DNA from 3 places in the Lelliottia sp. JS-SCA-14 genome. Region 3 is predicted to be linked to each of the others. Evidence: predicted binding sites of a transcription regulator. Region 3 holds the regulator's gene; each other region holds the start of a gene.

Region 1 (4,210 bases), 2.2 Mb from region 3:
CTTGATGTAGTCGCTCAGGTTATCAAGCAGCAGAACACGTTTCTGGTTGTCACGGATCTTCTTCTCAACGTCCTGGATTTCACGCTGCAGTTTGTTTTTGCGGCGGAACAGGCGGACGAATTCCAGAACATCCTGGAACGAAGGCTTGGTAGTTTCCATTTTGATACCCCTGCTAATGTAAGATTCGGATTCGTTAAGCAACCGCTGTGCAGATAACCTTACTGACAGCCGCTGCGAATGACAATGACTATATCGTTTGATCCTATCATAACCCCAATCGCTGCTGAATCGAAGCAGCAGCCGTCACAACAGGCAATGGCTGCTTTTTATTTGCGCAGCGCCCGGCAGATAAGATGCGACAACAGCTCCAGTTGCCTCGCCATTTCCATGCTCAACCATACATAGCCGTGGATGGGCGTTTCCGCCACATTGTCACCCTGATGGTCATTGATCAGCTGCCGCAGTTCTGCCGTGATTTCGTTTAGACGTTCGCTGTTCGCCAGGATCGGCTGCGGGTTCCCCTCATACAGCGCGTGAGCGATGGTCAGCAGCGTTTGCTGCGTCATCTGCTGGGTTTCCTTGAGGGTGTGCGCATTCAGCAGCACGAAGTGGCTGGCGCGCGAGGCCCAATGGGCGTTGATTTGCAGTTCGAGCATACACACCAGATTACGGCTGACGGTCTGGATGGCTTCGAAGATGGATTTCTGAATGTGCGTCTCTTTGCTGGCGGGCGCGATAATGCCGCGCATCTTGACGACATCGTTGAGAATTTTTTGCATATGCTTTTCAAGGCGCGGACGTTCAACCAGATTCGGCGAAAAACCTGCCTGATAGACGCGATTCACGGCGGTGACGTAGTTCGCCATCTGAATGCGCCAGTGCAGGAATGCCCGCTGCGGCCAGATGCCGGTAAACAGCATTGCCAGCAGAGAACCCAGAATCACATCGCCGCTTCGCCACAGGGCTGTCGCCATGTCCCCTGCCGGGGCACCGACGACCACTGAGAGCGTGATCCCAATCAGCAGCGCCTGATACGGTTTTTTACCGAGTGCGAGCCAGCCGCACAGGAACATCGCCCCGGCGCACCACAGCAACATTACGGGAAGAGAAATCAGCTCCAGCTTGAGCGCAATCAGCCCCAGCGCCGAGCCAAAAATAGTGCCGCCTATGCGCTCAAAAGCGCGTGGGACCACGTTTCCCCAGAAAGAGATCGGCCCCATGATCACCACCAGCGTGATGAGCGGCCAGGTCCCCTCAGGGATGTGGAACAGCCTCACCAGCAGGAAAGTGAGAATAAACGCCAGCGCGATACGGCAACCATGCACGACGCGGTAATTCCGGTACAAACGGATTTCAAAGGGAGTTAATGATTTGTCGGGACGCACACCCGCTCTCCAGCTACACGGCAAACCACAATTGTACTGTGTTTTCTGCCGGACGCATCACGTCCGACAGAAAAACCCTACAAATAACAGGCCCGGACTTAAACGGCCTTATTTTGCACTGCAACGTACATTTCGATATCCCAGTAACCATCCACATTGCCATCATTCAGATAGCGCTCGAAGCAAGGCTTCGGCGCGATCCCGTAGCGGTTGTCCTCAAGAAGACTGTTGAAGAAGCTGTACCAGGGCGTGCCAAAATCATGATTTTCGACACGCGCTACGGCGACGGCGTAGTCCCCTGCCGCGATTTCGGTGAGGATCACCCCTTCGCTGTTCGCCGGGATTTGAAAATCTTCTGGCACGGTCACGGCTGTGTCGCAGCGCAGTTTTTCGGCGGGCACTTCATCGGGATTGTCATAATAAACCGCCACCCATTCGAGGGGCTCGATTTTGTTGCCATCGACCCACATCGCCAGTTGCTCAAAGCCTTGTTTAACGGTTTGCTCCCACGGGCCAACCAGATGAAAACCGGCAATTTTACGCTTAGGTTGCTGCTTGATGCTGTAGTCCATACTGCCTCCGTTTATTACTGTATATTTATACACTATAAAGCAGATTCGTTATGTCCGGCAAATACGAGATGTTTATTATGTGAGCAGACTCGCAGGAGTGCCAGTCTGCTCTTTTAGGCGTCAGGCTTTGTGGTGCAGATAGTCGCTCAGACGGGAGAACAGACCGCCCTTGCCAATCGGCTCCAGGGTCACTAACGGCCAGTGGGCAACGACTTTATCGCGATCATACAGTTCAATTTCCCCGACGCGCTGATGGGCGGCAATCGGCGCTTCAAGCTCTTTTTTATCGAGCACGTATTTGGCTTTGATATTGGCGACTTCCGCTTTCGGCAGTGCCAGCCAGAAATCCTGATCCGTTCCGAGAGAGATCTGCTCTTTGTCGCCGTACCAGATGCGCTCCGTCCCGACCTGTTTGCCGCTGCGCAGGATCTGCACGGTATCGAAGTTTTGCTGGCCCCAGTGCAGCAGCTTGCGGGCCTGCTCTTCGCGACCTTTCGGGCTGTCTGCCCCCATCACAACCGCGATCAGACGACGTTGACCATCCACCGCCGAGGCAATCAGGTTAAAGCCCGCTCCGGAGGTGTGACCGGTCTTGAGCCCGTCAACGTTCATGGTTTTATCCCACAGCAGACCGTTGCGGTTTTGCTGGGTGATACCGTTCCACGTCAGGCTCTTTTCGCTGTACATGTGATAGAAATCTGGCTCGCCGTGAATAATAGCGCGTGACAGCACCGCCAGATCGTAAGCCGAGCTGTGCTGGCCCGGCGCATCCAGGCCGTGGACGGTTTCAAAGTGCGTATCGCGCAGGTTTAGCTTTTCCACATAGTCGTTCATTATGCTGACGAACTGCGGCTGACCGCCCGCCACATGGTCCGCCAGGGCCACACAGGCGTCGTTCCCGGAGTCCACAATCAGGCCGCGGCTGAGGTCGCGAACGGTCACGCGATCGCCCGCTTTCAGGAACATCAGCGATGAACCGTCGAACACCGGATTGCCCTTCGCCCACGCATCGCGCCCGACGGTAACGACGTCATCCGGCGTAATACGATGGCTGTCGATCGCGCGATCGACCACATAGCCCGTCATCAGCTTGGTGAGACTGGCCGGATTGCGCTGTTGATGCTCGTTGCCTGCCGTTAAAATTTGACCCGTGGTGTAATCCATCAGCACCCAGGACCCGGCCTGAATGGCCGGCGGCTGCGGCGAAAAGTCCAGGGGATCGGCAGCCAGTGCGGAGGTGATACTCGAAGCGAGTAAAGAAACAGCAATAAACAGACGGCGTTTCAACGATATGTCCTCAGGTCATTTAAAATCGTTGCCCTTTTTACGGAAAATCTCAGTTCGTTACCTGTTTAAATTGCAAAAAAATGTGACGGCGCGCAGAGATTTAGCGGAAGGCGGCGCGCAAAACTGGCGCTGAAAAACGCTTTTTGTTCGGCGTGTCGCCGCCGATCGTTTACCATAGCCAGGTCACTTTTCAACAGGATGGTATTACTGGTGTCTGATTCCGCCGCGCTCCCCACATTTCTCTTCCACGATTACGAAACCTTTGGTACCAGCCCGTCGCTGGACCGACCTTCGCAGTTTGCGGCGATCCGCACCGATGCGGATTTCAATATCATCGGCGAGCCGGAGGTTTTTTACTGTAAGCCTGCCGACGACTATCTGCCCCAGCCCGGCGCAGTGATGGTCACCGGCATTACGCCGCAGGAAGCGCGCGAAAAGGGCGTGAATGAAGCCGAGTTTGCCCGTCGCATCCACGACCTGTTTACCGTGCCCAATACCTGCGTGGTGGGCTATAACAACATCCGCTTCGATGATGAAGTCACGCGCAATATCCTGTATCGCAATTTCTACGACCCCTACGCCTGGAGCTGGCAGAACCGCAACTCGCGCTGGGATCTGCTGGACGTCATGCGCGCCTGCTACGCCCTACGCCCTGAAGGGATCACCTGGCCCGAGAATGACGACGGTTTGCCGAGCTTCCGCCTTGAGCATCTGACGCGCGCCAACGGCATTGAGCACAGCAACGCCCACGATGCGATGGCGGACGTGTATGCCACTATCGCCATGGCGAAGCTGGTGAAGACCGCTCAGCCCAAACTCTTTGATTATCTGCTCAGCCACCGCAGCAAGCAGAAACTGATGACGCTGATTGACGTCCCGCAGATGAAACCGCTGGTGCATATCTCCGGGATGTTTGGTGCCTGGCGCGGGAATACCAGCTGGGTCGCCCCGCTGGCGTGGCATCCT
Region 2 (4,210 bases), 550 kb from region 3:
CTACGGGTTGGTTTTGTAGGCCCGGTAAGCGCAGCGCCACCGGGCGGAATACCGCACGAACATCAACATTGAGCCGGGTGGCGGCTTCGCCTTACCCGGCCTACAAGTGCTGCCTCGTCGCTGGGTTACGCCTGACGCAAATTCTGCGCAGCTTTCACCATATTCGCCAGCGCGGCGCGAGTCTCAGGCCAGCCGCGGGTTTTCAGGCCGCAGTCCGGGTTAACCCAAAGACGCTCCGCCGGAATGCGCTGGGCGGCTTTCTGCAGCAGGGCTTCAATCCACTCCACGCTTGGCACGTTCGGGGAGTGAATGTCGTACACGCCCGGCCCGATTTCGTTCGGGTAGTCGAACTCTTCGAACGACTCCAGCAGCTCCATATCGGAACGCGAGGTTTCGATGGTGATCACGTCCGCATCCAGCGCGGCGATGGAGTCCATGATGTCGTTAAATTCGCAGTAACACATGTGGGTGTGGATCTGTGTGTCGTTCTTTGCCACCGCCGCGTTGATGCGGAAGGCTTCCACGCCCCACTCCAGGTACGCCGCCCAGTCGCTGCGACGCAGCGGGAGACCTTCGCGCAGTGCCGGTTCGTCAATCTGGATGATGCCAATCCCGGCCGCTTCCAGATCCGCCACTTCATCGCGCAGCGCCAGAGCAATCTGTTTGGCGATGGTTTCGCGGGTCACGTCTTCACGCGGGAAGGACCAGCACAGAATGGTCACCGGACCCGTCAGCATGCCTTTCACCGGTTTGTCGGTCAGAGACTGAGCGTATTTCGCCCACTCAACGGTGATCGCTTCCGGGCGGCTGACGTCGCCGATGACGACCGGTGGTTTCACGCAGCGGGAGCCGTAGCTCTGCACCCAGCCGTTCTGGGTAAAGACGAACCCGTCCAGGTGCTCGCCGAAATACTCGACCATGTCGTTACGCTCGGCTTCACCGTGGACCAGTACGTCCAGACCCAGACGCTCCTGCTCAACAATCGCCTGCTTGATGTGTTCCGCGATGCCGGTGCGGTAGTTGTTGGCGTCCAGATTGCCTTTTTTGAAGTCCAGGCGCAGGCCGCGGATTTCAGTGGTCTGCGGGAAGGAGCCGATGGTCGTCGTCGGCCAGGCCGGCAGATTAAAGCGCGCACGCTGAGCTTCAGCACGCACTTCGTAGGCGTTTTCACGCTGGCTGTCTTTGGCGGTGATCGCCGCCAGACGTTTTTCCACCGCCGCGTTGTGAACGCGAGTCGAGTGACGACGCGCCTGAATAGGAGCGCTCCATTCGGTGATCGCCGCCGTGTCGCCGCTGTTCAGCGCATCGCGCAGCAGGGCCAGCTCTTCACATTTCTGCAGGGCGAAGGCAAACCAGCTCTTCACTTCCGCATCCAGACGCGTTTCGACGCTCAGGTCGATCGGGCTGTGCAGCAGGGAGCAAGACGACGCCACCCACAGATCACGTTTCCCGACGATGTCTTTAATCTGCGCGTATTTCTCGGTGAGATCGGCGCGCCAGACGTTACGACCGTTCACCAGACCGGCAGAGAGCAGCCAGTCAGACGGCAGACGCTTATGAATTTCCGCCACGTCATCTTTGCCGTGAACCAGATCCACATGCAGGCCCTGCACCGGCAGCGCGGTAATGGTGTCGAGGTTCGGCGTGACGCCTTCGAAATAGGTGGTCAGCAACAGTTTGACCTGGCCTGCCAGCGCGTCGTACGCCGGTTTGAAGGCATCCAGCCACTCCTGCGGCAGCTCCAGCACCAGCGCCGGTTCGTCGATTTGCACCCACTCGATGCCGCGTTTTGCCAGCTCAGCCAGCACCTGCTGATAGACCGGCAGGATATCTTTCAGCAGGCTCAGGCGGTCAAACTGTTCGCCTTTCACTTTGCCCAGCCACAGGTAGGTCACCGGGCCGAGCAGCACAGGTTTGATTTTATGGCCCAGCGCCAGGGCTTCGTCGACTTCATCCAGGATCTGGGTCCAGGTCAGTTTAAACTGCTGGCCCTTCACGAACTCCGGCACCATGTAGTGGTAGTTGGTGTTAAACCATTTGGTCATTTCCGCGGCGGCGGCGGGCTCACCGGTCGGTGCGCGGCCACGGCCCAGACGGAACAGGGTGTCGATATCTACCGATCCATCGTTGTTCTGATGACGAGCCGGCACGTTGCCGAGCAGCAGGCTGGTGGTCAGAACATGGTCGTACCAGGCGAAATCGCCCACCGGCAGCAGATCCACGCCTGCCTGTTTTTGCTGATCCCAGTGGCGAGCGCGCAGTTCACGCCCCACCGCCAGCAGTTCGTCACGCGTGGCGTTGCCCGCCCAGTAACTTTCTTGTGCTTTTTTCAGCTCGCGGCGCAGGCCAACGCGAGGGAAACCGAGGGTGTGGTTAATAATTGTCATGTCGCTGCCTCTTAGGGAATTCGTTATTTAGCCGTCCAGATGTTTACACATCTATAATTGGCAGGTACTGTATATTCCTCAAGCGCAAAATGTTCATGGCGAAGTGAAGGACTTTCATGATCGAGATAAAACACCTGAAAACGCTACAAGCGTTGCGGAACTGCGGTTCGCTCGCAGCGGCTGCGGCCACGCTGCATCAAACACAATCCGCCCTGTCACACCAGTTCAGCGATCTGGAACAACGCCTTGGCTTCCGTCTGTTCGTGCGTAAGAGCCAGCCGCTGCGCTTTACGCCGCAGGGCGAGATTTTGCTGCAGCTGGCGAATCAGGTGCTGCCGCAGATCGCCAGCGCGTTGCAATCCTGCAATGAACCGCAGCAGACGCGCCTGCGCATCGCCATCGAGTGTCACAGCTGTATTCAGTGGCTGACGCCCGCGCTGGAGAATTTCCGCCAGAACTGGCCGCAGGTGGAGATGGACTTCAAATCGGGCGTGACCTTTGATCCGCAGCCGTCCCTCCAGCAGGGCGAGCTGGATCTGGTCCTGACTTCCGATATTCTGCCGCGCAGCGGTCTGCACTATTCGCCGATGTTTGATTATGAGGTGCGCCTGGTGCTGGCCCCGGATCATCCGTTAGCGCTGAAAACCCGCGTGACGCCGGAAGATCTGGCGACCGAAACCCTGCTGATCTATCCGGTCCAGCGCAGTCGCCTGGATATCTGGCGTCATTTCCTGCAACCGGCAGGCATCAGCCCGAACCTGAAGAGCGTCGATAACACCCTGCTGTTGATTCAGATGGTGGCGGCGAAAATGGGGATCGCGGCGCTGCCGCACTGGGTAGTGGAGAGTTTTGAACGCCAGGGTCTGGTAGTGACCAAAACCCTGGGCGAGGGACTGTGGAGCCGACTGTACGCCGCCGTGCGCGATGGCGAGCAGCGCCAGCCGGTGACGGAGGCCTTTATTCGCTCAGCGCGGAATCACGCTTGCGACCACCTGCCGTTTGTTCGGAGCGCGGAGCGACCCAATGGCGATGCACCCATAGCGAAGCCAGGATCACCGTCCCCCCAATAATAAAGCTTGGCCAGTGCGGTTGTTCCTGCCAGATCGCCAGGTTCACCAGCAGCCCTGCGGGCACGTGAACGTTGTTCATGATGCCCAGCGTCCCGGCGTCCACCTGTGTGGCTCCGTAGTTCCACATAAAATAGCCCAGCCCTGATGCGACCACGCCCAGCCAGACAAGCACGCTCCACTGCAGCGTGGTGGTCGGTAGTTTTTGCGGATTGCCGAGCATAAACCACGCCACCACCGCGACGATGAACGCCCCCATGTAGAACCAGGCGAAGGCGTTGTGCTGCGGCATCGGGTGGATCTCCATCAGGCGTTTGTAGCCCACCATACCAATCGCAAAGCTGATGTTCGCCAGCTGGACAAACATCAGCCCGGTCCAGAAGTGATCGCTCACTTTGTCGTAGCGAATAATCGCCGCACCGGCCACCGCCAGCAGCGCGCTCAGCACGTAGCCCCAGCGCAGGCGGCGTTTGCTCAGCAGGTCATAAATCAGGGTGATATAGAGCGGCGTCAGCACTGTGAAAAGCAGGAACTCCGAGACCGACAGATAGACATACGCGCGGAAGCTGAACAGGTACATGACGCCGAGCTGCATCGCGCCCACCAGCATGTACAGCAGAATGGTTTTGAGCGTCTGCCCGCGCAGGCGCAGGAACGGCAGGAACACCAGCGCCGCCAGCCCGACGCGCATCAGCACCGAGAAATAGCTGTCGACGTGTCCGGCAAGGTATTCACCGATCAGGCTGAACGAGAAGG
Region 3 (4,210 bases):
GTCATCGACAGGGTGCCGGTTTTCGGGTCAAGCAGACGGCCCGTACGAGAGCGGCCACCTTCGACGAAATACTCAACGGAATAGCCGCGGCTGAACAGCTCGCCCAGATATTCGCGGAACACCGTAGAGTAGAGCTTGTTGCCCTTGAAGGTACGACGAATAAAGAACGCACCCAGACGGCGGAAAATCGGGCCGGCTGGCCAGAAGTTCAGGTTGATACCGGCGGCGATGTGCGGTGGCACCAGTCCCTGATGATAAAGGACGTAGGACAGCAGCAGATAGTCCATGTGGCTGCGGTGGCAAGGCACATAGACAATTTCGTGGCCGTCGTGGGCCAGCTGGCGCACGCGCTCGGCGTTGTGGACGTTAATCCCCTGATAGAGACGGTTCCAGGTGAAGCTCAGGATACGGTCGGAAAGGCGGATCATCTCGTAGGAGAAGTTGGCCGCAATCTCTTCCATCAGGGCAATCGCGTTCTGCTGGGCTTTCTCGTGAGAGATTTTCTTGCTGCGCGCTTCGTCTTCGACGGCGCGAGCAATGGCTTTCGAGGCCAGCAGTTTGTTGAACAGATCCTGACGCGCTGGCAGGCGCGGGCCAACGGCCGCCAGACGCTGACGGGCGAAGTGCATACGCGCCACGCGTGCCAGTTTCTGCGCAATGATCTTATCCGTGCCGTGCTCATCCGCCATGCGGCGCAGCGAAACGGAAGGGGAGAAACGCACAAAGCTGTCGCGCCCCAGCCATGAGACGGCAAAGAATTTCTGAATGCCGTTCAGCATGCGCAGCGGCGGATTCTCTTCGCCTTTCTGACGTCCAGGACGACGACCAAACATCACCGACACCGGCACCATCTGGACATCCAGGCTGGGGTTGCTGCGGTGCAGATCGAGGTAGTCATGGAACAGCTTAATCGACTCTTCTTTCGGCGTGTAATAGGTGAACACGCGCGGCCCGCCGTGAATAAACACGTAGCGCGGCAGCAGCGTTCCGTCGACCTCAAGGGGTTCGAGCGGATCGGGTAAGTCGTGCGCCAGACACTGGGCGCGCAGCGTCAGTAAGTCTGCCTTCGAGTTATAAGGCAAAACGTACATAATTGGGCGCGAGGTATCGAGCCCTAATTCCAGCGCGGGTTCCGCCGGGATAGACTTACTTTTTACCAGGACGCTTAATGGTAAATTAAGTAATTTGTAGTAAATTCGTGGCCAGCCGGACATAAACGATGTAAAGCCTCTGGTTAATAATGCAAATGCGGCGCAAGGATAACAGAAAGCGCGCAAAATTTCTGTTGTTACCGGTCATACTTCAGGCTGCATGGCAATGCGCTACAGCTATAGTTACTGACGCTAAATCTAAGAAAAGGTTCTTTTAATGGCCAATAATACCACTGGGTTAACCCGAATCATCAAAGCTGCCGGATATTCATGGAAAGGTTTCCGCGCCGCATGGATCAATGAAGCTGCTTTTCGCCAGGAGGGGGTTGCCGCCGTCGTCGCGGTAATCATCGCCTGTTTCCTCGATGTTGATCCTATTACCCGCGTGCTTCTCATTGGTTCAGTCCTTCTGGTGATGATAGTGGAAATTCTGAACAGTGCTATCGAAGCGGTGGTGGATCGCATCGGGTCTGATTTCCACGAACTCTCGGGCCGCGCAAAAGATATGGGCTCTGCCGCTGTGCTGCTGGCGATTATCATCGCTGCCATCACCTGGATCACGCTTCTTTGGTCACATTTTCGATAAGCCTTCAGGAATCGAATAAGTCTCTGGTTTTTTGTGCAGTTTTTGATTCCAAAATCACCTTTGACTGTATATACTCACAGCATAACTGTATATACACCCAGGGGGCGGAATGAAAGCGTTAACGGCCAGACAGCAAGAGGTGTTCGATCTTATTCGGGATCACATCAGCCAGACGGGAATGCCACCAACGCGTGCGGAAATCGCGCAGCGTCTGGGCTTCCGTTCTCCAAATGCCGCTGAAGAGCACCTCAAAGCGCTGGCGCGTAAAGGCGTCCTTGAGATTGTTTCGGGTGCGTCACGCGGCATTCGCCTGCTGGTGGAAGAAGAAGAGGGTCTGCCACTGGTGGGCCGTGTCGCAGCAGGTGAGCCTCTGCTGGCACAGCAACACATTGAAGGGCATTATCAGGTCGATCCGGCGATGTTCAAACCCAGTGCCGATTTCCTGCTGCGCGTCAGCGGGATGTCCATGAAAGACATCGGCATTCTGGACGGCGATCTGCTGGCAGTTCACAAAACCCAGGATGTGCGTAACGGCCAGGTTGTGGTTGCGCGCATCGACGACGAAGTGACCGTGAAACGCCTGAAAAAACAGGGCAACACGGTACAGCTGCTGCCAGAAAACAGCGAGTTCTCCCCGATTGTGGTCGATCTCCGCGAACAGTCTTTCTCCATCGAAGGTCTGGCTGTGGGCGTGATCCGCAACGGCGAATGGCTGTAATGTCTCTCTGACAGGCTGCGGTCTTTCCGCAGCCTGACTGTCTCTTATCTTTCCCGGTACTTTCTCATGTCTCTGCTGACTCCCTCAGACAAGGCATTGTGGCGTCTCGCGCTGCCGATGATTTTCTCCAATATCACCGTTCCCCTGCTCGGGCTGGTCGATACGGCGGTGATTGGCCATCTGGATTCCCCTGTTTATCTCGGCGGCGTGGCCATCGGCGCAACGGCGACCAGCTTCCTCTTTATGCTGCTGCTCTTTTTACGTATGAGCACCACCGGGCTGACGGCCCAGGCGTTTGGCGCTAAAGATCCGGTTCGTCTGGCTCGTGCGCTGGTCCAGCCACTGATCCTCGCGCTCGGCGCAGGGCTGCTGATTGTTTTGCTGCGTACGCCGCTAATCGATCTGGCTCTACACGTCGTCGGCGGTAGTGAAGCCGTGCTCGAACAGGCGCGACGGTTCCTTGAAATCCGCTGGCTCAGCGCCCCGGCGTCGCTGGCTAACCTCGTTTTGCTCGGCTGGCTGCTCGGCGTACAGTACGCCCGCGCGCCGGTGATCCTGCTGGTGGTGGGAAACCTGCTCAATATCGTGCTCGATCTGTGGCTGGTGATGGGCCTGCACATGAACGTGCAGGGGGCCGCGCTGGCGACGGTTGTCGCGGAATACGGCACCTTCTTCATCGGCCTGTGGATGGTGAAACGCGTGCTGGCGATGCGTGGCATCACACTCGCGATGCTGAAAACCGCGTGGCACGGCAATATCCGCAAACTGCTGGCGCTTAACCGCGACATCATGCTCCGCTCGCTGCTGCTGCAACTCTGCTTTGGCGCGCTGACGGTATTCGGCGCGCGGCTCGGGCCGGAGATCGTGGCGGTGAACGCGGTCCTCATGACCCTGCTGACCTTCACCGCCTACGCGCTGGACGGGTTTGCCTATGCGGTTGAAGCCCATTCAGGGCAGGCGTACGGTGCGCGCGAAACGGGGCAGTTGCAGGAGGTGTGGCGGGCGGCCTGTCGGCAGTCGGGCCTGGTGGCGCTAAGCTTTGCGCTCGTCTACGCTTTGTTCGGAACGAATATTGTGGCGCTCTTAACCTCGCTGCCTGAGCTGCGCGAGCTGGCAAATCACTACATTCTCTGGCAGGTCGTTTTACCGGTGGTGGGGGTGTGGTGCTATCTGCTCGACGGCATGTTTATCGGTGCGACGCGCGGGGCCGAGATGCGCAACAGCATGGCGGTCGCGGCGGCCGGTTTTGCCCTGACGCTTTTCACGCTGCCCTGGCTTGGCAATCACGGTTTGTGGCTGGCCCTGGCGGTGTTCCTCGCTCTGCGCGGCCTCTCTCTGGCGGTGATCTGGCGGCGCCACTGGCGCAACAATACCTGGTTTGCGTAGTGGCTTCGTTTGACGAAATGGTTAAAGATTCTGAATCTCTCAACGTCTGCCAAATCCTTATCTACAATTAATATCACGTCCAGCAGAAATGAACGTAACGGACGACACGAATTTTACGTGATAACCGAACGATGAGGATATGATTATGAATAAAGACGAAATCGGCGGTAACTGGAAACAGTTCAAAGGTAAAGCGAAAGAACAGTGGGGTAAACTGACCGATGATGACGTGACCGTCATTGAAGGTAAACGCGAACAGCTGGTCGGTAAGATTCAGGAACGTTACGGCTACGCGAAAGATCAGGCGGAAAAAGAGGTCGTTGACTGGGAAAAACGCAACGACTACCGCTGGTAACAGAGTTCTACCCG

Evidence for each region. The regulator LexA, encoded in region 3, represses DNA repair genes until DNA is damaged. The targets are predictions, from matches to a motif close to TNCTGTATGTACATACAGNA.
Region 1: the regulator LexA is predicted to act here: its motif matches at 1,973-1,992, upstream of sbmC (DNA gyrase inhibitor SbmC).
Region 2: the regulator LexA is predicted to act here: its motif matches at 2,453-2,472, upstream of metR (HTH-type transcriptional regulator MetR).

What each region holds. Positions count from the first base shown of each region.
Region 1 covers NZ_CP141606.1:3,056,136-3,060,345, forward strand. The annotation lists gene U9O48_RS14360 (DUF496 family protein) at 1-159, opposite strand, end outside; gene U9O48_RS14365 (FUSC family protein) at 327-1,385, opposite strand; gene sbmC (DNA gyrase inhibitor SbmC) at 1,484-1,957, opposite strand; gene dacD (serine-type D-Ala-D-Ala carboxypeptidase DacD) at 2,078-3,244, opposite strand; gene sbcB (exodeoxyribonuclease I) at 3,443-4,210, shown strand, end outside.
Region 2 covers NZ_CP141606.1:4,677,648-4,681,857, forward strand. The annotation lists gene metE (5-methyltetrahydropteroyltriglutamate--homocysteine S-methyltransferase) at 126-2,387, opposite strand; gene metR (HTH-type transcriptional regulator MetR) at 2,504-3,457, shown strand; gene U9O48_RS21865 (carboxylate/amino acid/amine transporter) at 3,345-4,210, opposite strand, start outside.
Region 3 covers NZ_CP141606.1:327,557-331,766, forward strand. The annotation lists gene plsB (glycerol-3-phosphate 1-O-acyltransferase PlsB) at 1-1,214, opposite strand, end outside; gene U9O48_RS01500 (diacylglycerol kinase) at 1,369-1,737, shown strand; gene lexA (transcriptional repressor LexA) at 1,847-2,455, shown strand; gene dinF (MATE family efflux transporter DinF) at 2,522-3,841, shown strand; gene U9O48_RS01515 (CsbD family protein) at 3,987-4,196, shown strand.